2 regions of the Streptomyces sp. EDA2-14 genome follow, and region 1 is predicted to be linked to the other one. Evidence: riboswitches for the same ligand, from Rfam matches in the RefSeq annotation. Region 1 holds a riboswitch; the other holds the start of a gene.
What was found. Region 1 has a riboswitch for thiamine pyrophosphate ahead of thiO (glycine oxidase ThiO). Riboswitches for the same ligand answer to the same signal wherever they lie in the genome.
Positions count from the first base shown of each region.

Region 2: another riboswitch for thiamine pyrophosphate. It lies ahead of ACY34M_RS25180 (purine-cytosine permease family protein); the one in region 1 lies ahead of thiO (glycine oxidase ThiO).

Region 1 covers NZ_JBUEGE010000001.1:978,862-983,264, forward strand. The annotation lists gene ACY34M_RS04355 (thiazole synthase) at 1-634, opposite strand, end outside; gene thiS (sulfur carrier protein ThiS) at 642-842, opposite strand; gene thiO (glycine oxidase ThiO) at 839-2,017, opposite strand; TPP riboswitch at 2,015-2,128, opposite strand; gene ACY34M_RS04370 (hypothetical protein) at 2,181-2,543, shown strand; gene ACY34M_RS04375 (NAD(P)/FAD-dependent oxidoreductase) at 2,649-3,881, shown strand; gene ACY34M_RS04380 (Rv2175c family DNA-binding protein) at 3,993-4,358, shown strand.
Region 2 covers NZ_JBUEGE010000011.1:146,155-150,557, forward strand. The annotation lists gene thiM (hydroxyethylthiazole kinase) at 1-105, opposite strand, end outside; gene ACY34M_RS25180 (purine-cytosine permease family protein) at 172-1,572, opposite strand; TPP riboswitch at 1,562-1,657, opposite strand; gene ACY34M_RS25185 (family 2B encapsulin nanocompartment shell protein) at 2,062-3,480, shown strand; gene ACY34M_RS25190 (family 2 encapsulin nanocompartment cargo protein terpene cyclase) at 3,534-4,403, shown strand, end outside.

The DNA.
Region 1 (4,403 bases):
GGGTGACGGCGGAGGCGAGCATCACACCCGCACAGCCGAGCTCCATGGCGAGCGTCACATCGGACGCCGTGCCCGCGCCCGCGTCCAGGATCACCGGTACGCGCGCGTGCTCGGTGATCAGCTGGAAGTTGTGCGGGTTGCGGATGCCGAGGCCGGAGCCGATGGGGGAGCCCAGCGGCATGATCGCCGCGCAGCCCACGTCCTCCAGCTTGCGCGCCAGGACCGGGTCGTCGTTCGTGTAAGGCAGCACGGTGAAACCGTCGTCCACCAGCGTCTCCGCCGCGTCGAGCAGCTCGATCGGATCGGGCAGCAGGGTGCGCTCGTCGGCGATGACCTCCAGCTTTACCAGGTCCGTGCCGAGCGCCTCGCGCGCGAGGCGGGCCGTCAGGACGGCCTCTCCCGCGGTGAAGCAGCCGGCCGTGTTCGGCAGCACCCGGATGTTCAGCTTCTCCAGGACGGAGAGCACCGAGCCGTGCACGCTCGCGTCCACGCGGCGCATCGCCACGGTGGTGAGTTCGGTACCGGAGGCCACCAGGGCGCGCTCCAGGACGTCGAGGCTCGGTGCCCCGCCCGTGCCCATGATCAGACGCGAGGAGTAGGTGTCGTCCCCGAGGACGAAAGTGTCGTCGGCCATGAGCGGTTCAGCCTCCTTGTACGGCCGTGAGGACCTCGACGCGGTCTCCTTCGGAGAGCGCCGTGGCGGGCCACTGGGTGCGGGGGACGACGGTTTCGTTGAGGGCGGCGGCGACGCCCCGGGGCGCGGTGGTGAGCGCGGCGACCAGGAGGTCGAGCGTGGTCTGCGCGGTCACCGTGCGCGGCTCGCCGTTGACGTAGACGTTCATGCGGGCTGCTCCACGGGGGCGCTGCTGAAGCGCTTCGGGGTGAACGGGCGGGCCACTTCGGGGAGTTCACCGGTGGTCAGGACGTGCGCCATGGTGTCGCCGGTGACCGGCGTCAGGAGCACGCCGTTGCGGAAGTGGCCGGTCGCGAGGTGGAGGCCGGGCAGCGCGGTCGGCCCCAGGAGCGGCGCGTTGTCGGGGGAGCCGGGGCGCAGGCCCGCGCGGGTCTCGGTCAGCGGGAGTTCGGTGATGCCGGGGACGAGTTCGTGGGCGTCCCGCAGGAGTTCGTAGACGCCGCCCGCGGTGACCGTGGTGTCCCAGCCGAGCTCCTCGGTGGTCGCGCCCACGACGAGCTCGCCGTTGACGCGCGGCACCAGGTAGAGGTTGCCGCCGCGCACGACCGCGCGGACCGTACGGCTGAGGAAGGGCGCGTACCGCTTCGGCACCGTCAGGCGCAGCACCTGGCCCTTGACGGGGCGCACCGGCGGCAGTACCGCGTCGGGCACGCCCGCGAGCTGTCCGCCGCGGCTGCCCGCCGCCAGCACCACTTGGTCGGCCGCGACTTCGGTGCCGTCGGCGAGGACCGCGCCGCGCGCCCGGTCGCGTACGACAGAGAGCCTTTCGGTCCACGAGCGGTGGAAGGTCACGCCGGAGCGCTCGCAGGCCGTCACGAGGGCGCTCGCGAGCCTTCTCGGGTCGATCTGGTGATCCCCGTCGACCCGCAGGCCGCCGCGCACGCCCGGAGCGAGCATCGGTTCGAGACGGCGGCAGTCGCGGCCCGGGAGCCACTCGGACTCAAGACCCGACTTCGTCTGCAGCGCGTGCAGCTCCCTGAGGTGCGCGCGGTCGTCGGCGTCGAGCGCGACCGCGAGCGTGCCGCAGGCGCGGTAGCCGAGGTCCTGCCCGGTGGCCTCGGACAGCTCGGCCGCGAAGTCGGGGTAGCGGCGCGCGGACTCGAGGTTCAGGCCGAGCAACGTCTGCTCGCCGTGGTGGAGTTCGGTGACGGCGGCCAGCATTCCGGCCGCCACCCGGGCGGCCCCGCCGCCGGGCTCGGGGTCCGCGACCGCCACGGACAGACCGCGCTGCGCGGCCCGCCAGGCGGTGACCAGACCGATGATGCCGCCACCGACGACGAGGACGTCGCAGGTGTGCGAATGAACGGATGGCGTCGACGACATGGGCGTCAAGCCCCTCCCTTCGCCGGTATGACCCGGATCAGGTTCGGACGGTCGAAGGCCGCTCCAGCCTCCCTCTCAGCCCGCTGCGTACGGGCTCCCGCGAGTGCTCTACGTTGGCCACCCTAGCCGTTCACCACGACCTCCAGTAAGGGAGTCCCGGCCCGTGGCCCGATCTCTCGACGGACTCGTTCTGTCCCCCGTTGTCGACCAGGCCCCGGGCCAGGTGGGTACGCGGACCCGCTTCACGTACCAGGAGAAGGACGGCCGGATCTCGGCGGACTACACAGGCGGCGATGTCGTGGAGGGGCACCTTGTGGGGACGCGCTCCGGCGACCGCCTCGACTTCCGCTACGTGCAGCTGAAGACCGACGGGACCACCTCCTGCGGGCACTGCGTCTCGACCGTGTCCGAGCTCCCGGACGGCCGGGTGCGCCTCGACGAGACCTGGGAGTGGGAGTCGCAGGAGGGCAGCGGGACCAGCGTGGTCGAGCAGCTGCTCGACCCGGCCCGGCAGCCGCGCCACTGACCTTGCCCTTGATCGATAAACCGCCGGCGCGTGTGCAGGACGTCACGGCCCGCGAGTGGCCCGCACCGCTGACTGACACAAGATCAGGTGCCTAGAGTTGATCCTGTGAGTGAGCAGCGGAGCGGGAGTGCAGCGCCTTCGGGGCAGCGGAACGTCGTGATCGTGGGCGCGGGCATGGCAGGCGTGCAGACCGCCGTGGCGCTGCGTGAGCAGGGCTTCGCCGGCGCGATCACACTGCTCGGCGCCGAGCCCCACCAGCCGTACGACCGGCCGCCGCTGTCCAAGGCGGTGCTGCTCGGCAAGGCGGAGGGCTCGGCCTTCGACGTCGACTTCGAGGCGCTCGGCGTCTCCCTGGAGCTGGGCCGCGAGGTGACCGGGCTGCGGCCGGGCGACCACGAGCTGGACACGGCCGCGGGACCGGTCCCGTACGACGTACTGGTCGTCGCGACCGGCGCCGAGCCCGTCCATCTGCCGGGCGCGCAGGCGGTACCCGGCGTGCACCTGCTGCGCACCCTCGACGACGCCGAGCGGCTGCGCCCCGTCCTCGCCGAGCAGCACGACGTGGTGGTCGTGGGCGCCGGCTGGATCGGTGCCGAGTTCGCCACCGCGGCCCGTGAGGCGGGCTGCCGGGTCACCGTGGTGGAGGCCGCCGAGCGGCCCCTCGCCGGGGCGCTGCCCGCCGAGATCGCCGCCCCCATGGCCGCCTGGTACGCCGACGCCGGGGCCGAGCTGCGTACCCACGCGCGCGTGGAGCGCGTCGAGCCCGGCGTCGTGGTCCTCGACGACGGCACGCGGCTGCCCGCCGGGGCCGTCGTCGTCGGCATCGGCGCCCGCCCCGCCACCCGCTGGCTGGCCGGCTCCGGAATCGAGCTCGGCGCCCACCGCGAGGTGCTCGCGGACGAGCGGCTGCGCACGTCCGTGCCCGATGTGTACGCGGTGGGGGACTGCTCGTCGTTCCCCTCGGGGCGCTACGGAGAGCGCCTCATGGTCCACCACTGGGACAACGCGCTGCAGGGGCCGCGCACGGTCGCGGCGAACATCGTCGGGCTCACCCCGGCGGTCTACGACCCGGTGCCCTACTTCTGGTCCGAGCAGTTCGGCCGGTTCGTGCAGTACGCGGGGCACCACGAGGGCGCCGACGCGACGGTGTGGCGGGGCGACCCCGCCGGTGCCGCCTGGTCGGTGTGCTGGCTGCGCGACGGTGCCCTGGTGGCCGTACTCGCCGTCGGCAAGCCGCGTGACCTGGCCCAGGGGCGCAAGCTCATCCAGTCGCGGACCCCGCTCGACCCGGAACTGCTCTCGGATCCGGCCCGCCCGCTGAAGTCAGCCGTGGCGTGAGCCCCGCAGCGGCGTGACAGAGCGTGACAGAAGGGGCGGAAAGGGAGGAGTGGTGGCCCGTCCGCACCGGCCCGGCTTCCGAGTGTCAGTCCGGGATGGCACGCTTGTCCCGTGACCGAGATTGACGCAAAGATCGATGCTCTCGTCCCCGCCTGGCTCACCCTCCCCGACATCGCGGAGCAACTCGATGTCGAGGTGACGCGTGTGCGGCAGCAGGTCAAGGAAGGCCAGCTGATCGCCGTGCGCCGCGGTGAGAACAGGGCACTCCACGTGCCCGCCGCCTTCATCGACGGCGACAAGATCGTCAAGGGGCTCGTCGGCCTCCTGACGGTCCTGAGGGACGACGGCTTCAGCGACGAAGAGATGCTGGAGTGGCTCTTCACCCCCGACCCAAGCCTGCCGGGCACCCCCGCGCAGGCCCTGAGCGAGAATCGCGGCACGGAGGTGAAGCGCCGCGCCCAGGCGCTCGCCGTCTGACCTGACAACCGTCCGGCGTGCGCACCGCGACCCTCGCGGTGCGCA
Region 2 (4,403 bases), on a different contig from region 1:
GTTCGTCAGGCACTGCACCAGCGGTGCGTCGTTCTGTACGCGCCCGAGCGCCTGCGCCGCGAAGGCGACGAGGTCATCGGGGCGGCCGGGGGACGTCTGGGGCATGGGGTGACTCCAAGTACAGGAGGTGCGAGGTGCGAGGTACAGGGACTCGTACGGCGGGGGGGCAGGTCAGCCGCGTCGTCGCAGCCGCAGCGGCGCGTATACGGCGGCGGCCACGAGGAACGCCACGTAGTACGACACGTCCGCGCCGTGCAGCGCGTCGGCCACCGGGCCCACGTACAGGCTGGTGTCCATGAACGGGACCGCCGCGCCGAAGGCCGCCGCGAAGGCCAGCAGGGCGGGCCAGGCGGGCTGTCGTCGCTCGCGCTCGGCGGCGAGGTCGAGCGGTGCCCCGGCGCGCGCCCTGGCCCGCGCGCGCCAGTCGACCAGGACGATGGCGACGAATCCGGGGATCCAGTACCCGACGAACAGCAGCACATTCTGAAAGCGCGCGGTGGTGTCGGCAGCGTGCATCCACAGCACGAGCGGGAAGCCGAGCACGGCGGCGAGAGCCGCGGCCACGGGGCGCGGGATGCGCACGCCGATGGTCTGGAGGGCGAGTGAGCCGCTGTAGTCGTTCATGGCGTTGCTGCACAGCGCGGCGAGGGCCACGGCGAGCAGTCCGAACGCGCCGAGCGCTCCCCCGCCGAGGATCTTGTCGACGCCGGCCGCGGTCTGGTCGGTGAGCACGGAGGCGCCCCACAGGCCGAGGGCCTGGACGGCCGTGAACGACACCAGCAGGCCGAGCAGCGTGTACCAGAACATGCGCTTGCGGGAAGTGGCCGCGGGCAGGTAGCGGCTGAAGTCGCTGGCGTACGGCGCCCAGGACAGGCTGAGGCTGAGCGCGATGGTGCTGGTCAGGACGAACGCCCCGGCGCGGTCGGCGCCCAGTGCGGAGCCGTGGGCGGCGGGGTGCACGCCGTCGAGCATCCGCCAGGCGATGAGCGCGAAGGCGGCGCCGAGCACGAAGGTCATGACGATCTGCAGCCGGTGGATGGCCTCGTAGCCGAGGACGCCGAGGAGTCCCTGGGCGAGCAGCATGACGAGGACGCCGAGCCAGAACGGCCAGCCGAACAGCCGGGCCAGCGCGTCGCCGCCGAACAGGCCGATCAGCGCGTCCCAGGCGATGGACGACAGCCACTGGAGCACGCCCGGCAGTACGACGCCGCGCCCGAAGGCGAGCCCGGCCAGTGGCAACTGCCCGGCTCCGGTGCGGCTGCCCCACGTGCCCAGGTACGCGGTCGGTATCGCGCCGATCAGGGTGCCGAGCACGACGGCGGCGAGCGCGGTGGCGAAGTCGAGGCCGAGGGCGATGCCGACGGTGCCGGTGAAGACGCCGGTCATGGTCAGGTTCGGGGCGAACCAGACGGTGAACAGGCGCCCGGCCCCGCCATAGCGGTTGGCCTCGGGCACCGGTTCGATGCCGTGCCCCTCGATGCCGAGGTCGCCGGGTGCCGCGGGCATCCGCCCGTCGAAGGCGCCGCTCTCGCGGTCGGCAGGCAGGCCATTGGAAACATGCGCCACAGGCATGAGACATCCCTCCGCCAGTACGAACTGGTTCAGGTTCGACGGGTGTGTTCTCAGCCCTCTGGTGGGGGCACCCCGTGTCCGGTACGGCGGCCAGGGTAACGCGGTGGCTCGCACAGCCGCGCGGGCGGGTTCCGGTTCCGCCCGTACCGCGCGCGATACCCGGTCGGCAATGCGGAGCTCTGCGGCAGGTGGCCGACTTTTGTCGGTTTGCGGCGCCGCGGCGCGCTCATGCCGCGTGAGCCGGGGCCGGGGCCCCTTCGGGCTCTTCAGAAAATCGGGCTGAGTTCCATCGGTCACGGGGCAAACACCGCGCGGTCCTTGATCATCGCATCGAGTTAATGTCGCCGATTTCCCTTGGCCGGACGGCCCGGGCGGCCCTTACGGTGATGCAAGTTCTGGAGGCATTACCTCCGACATATTCGCCTTTCCTTCTTCTGTCCCGTTGTTACGAGCTTGAACGCTTTCGCCCGACCAAGGAGAGCTCACCCGATGACAGTTGACTCGACCACGCCGGAGACCGCCTCGGTGCCGCCCCAGCAGAAGAGTCTGGGCACGGCGGCCGCCCGCAATCTCGCCACCACGACCAAGTCCGCACCGCAGATGCAGGAGATCACCTCGCGGTGGCTGCTGCGCATGCTGCCCTGGGTGGAGACCAAGGGCGGCGTCTACCGGGTGAACCGCCGCCTGACCTACACCGTCGGCGACGGGACCATCGAGTTCATCCAGGACGGCGGCGACGTCCGGGTGATCCCCCGCGAACTCGGTGAACTGGCCCTGCTGCGCGGCTTCGACGACGTCGAGGTGCTCACCGCCATCGCCGACCGCTGCGTGCAGCGCGACTTCCGGGCCGGCGACACCCTGGTCGAGCGCGGGGCGCCCGCGGACAAGCTCCACCTCATCGCGCACGGCCGCGTCAGCCAGTTCTCCGAGGGCGAGTACGGCGACGAGGTCGCCCTCGACGTCCTCGCCGACGGCGACCGCTTCGGCGACCACGCTCTGCTGGACGAGGACGCCCGCTGGGAGCAGACCGCGGTCGCCGACACCTCGGGCACCCTGCTCACCCTCTCGCGCGCCGACTTCGCGTCCGTGCTGTCATCCGCACCGCAACTGCAGGAGCACGTGGACGAGTTCACCTCGCTCGCGGGCCGGGGTCAGAACCACCGCGGCGAGGCCGAGATCCCGATGTCGGCGGGGCACGTCGGCGAGCACGAACTGCCCGGCGCCTTCGTCGACTACGAGGCCAAACCGCGCGAGTACGAGCTGTCGGCGGCCCAGACGATCCTGCGGGTCCACACCAGGGTCGCGGACCTCTACAACGAGCCGATGAACCAGACCAAGGAGCAACTCAGGCTCACCATCGAGGCGTTGCGCGAACGCCAGGAGCACGAGCTGGTCAACAACCGGGAGTTCGGCCTGCTCCACAACGCCGACTTCAAGCAGCGCATCCAGCCGCACTCGGGCCCGCCGACCCCGGACGACCTGGACGAGCTGCTCTGCCGCCGCCGCGGCTCGAAGTTCTTCCTGGCGCACCCCCGCACGATCGCGGCGATGGGCCGCGAGTTCAACGCGCGGGGCCTGTACCCCGACCACGTGGACCTCGGCGGCCAGCAGGTCCCGGCCTGGCGCGGGGTGCCGATCCTGCCCTGCAACAAGATCCCGGTCACCAAGGAGCGGACCAGCTCGATCCTCGTCATGCGTACCGGCGAGGACAACCAGGGTGTCGTCGGCCTGCACCAGACGGGTCTGCCGGACGAGTACGAGCCGGGCCTGTCGGTGCGGTTCATGGGCATCGACGAGCAGGCCATCACCAAGTACCTCGTCAGCACCTACTACTCCGCCGCGATCCTCGTGCCGGACGCGGTCGGCGTGCTGGAGAACGTGCAGATCGGCCGCTGGCCCGGCAGGTAAGCGGGGCAGGACCGCAGCCGCCCACCCACCAAGGAGCCCTCAAGGAGACATGGATGCCCCCGCCCGAGCCGACACCTGTGCAGTCGAGCCTGCCGGAAGCGGCCTCCCGCTTCGGGGCGCAGGTCCTTGCCGACGCCGCTGCCCGCGCCCGTGACATCAGCGCTGCCACGGGCGGCCCGCCCCGCGCGCCCTCCGTCGCCGATGCCGTTTCCACCGTCGCCGAGGCTCCCGCGGTCGAGGCACCGGCGGCCGGAGTGCCTTCCGTGGACGCCGGTTTGGAGCGGGTGCTGCGCGGTCCGAGCGGGCTCGGCACGGCGGGCCTGCGGCTGACTCCGTGCGAGGAGCCGCCGACACACCGACCGGCGCCCGCGGATCCGGCGCCGGCGAAGGGCCGCCCCGTTCCCGGCCTGTACCACCACCCGGTGCCCGACCCTGACCCCGTACGGGTCGCGGAGGTCAGCCGCCGGATCAAGGACTGGGCGCTGGACGAGGTGAGCCTGTATCCCGACGACTGGGAGGAGGAGTTCGACGGGTTCTCCGTGGGCAGCTACATGGTCGGCTGTCACCCCGACGCACCCACGGTCGACCACGTCATGATCGCCACCCGGCTGATGATGGCCGAGAACGCGCTGGACGACTGCTACTGCGAGGACCACGGCGGCTCGCCCGTCGGCCTCGGCTCACGGCTCCTGCTGGCCCACACCACCCTCGACCCGCTGTACACGACGCAGGAGTACCAGCCGCAGTGGGCCGAGTCGCTCCACGCGGACGCGCCCCGGCGCGCCTACCGCTCCGCCATGGAGTACTTCGTCCGGGCGAGCAGTCCGTCCCAGGCCGACCGGTACCGGCACGACATGGCCCGCCTGCACATGGGATACCTCGCCGAGGCCGCCTGGTCCGAGCAGGACCACGTACCGGAGGTG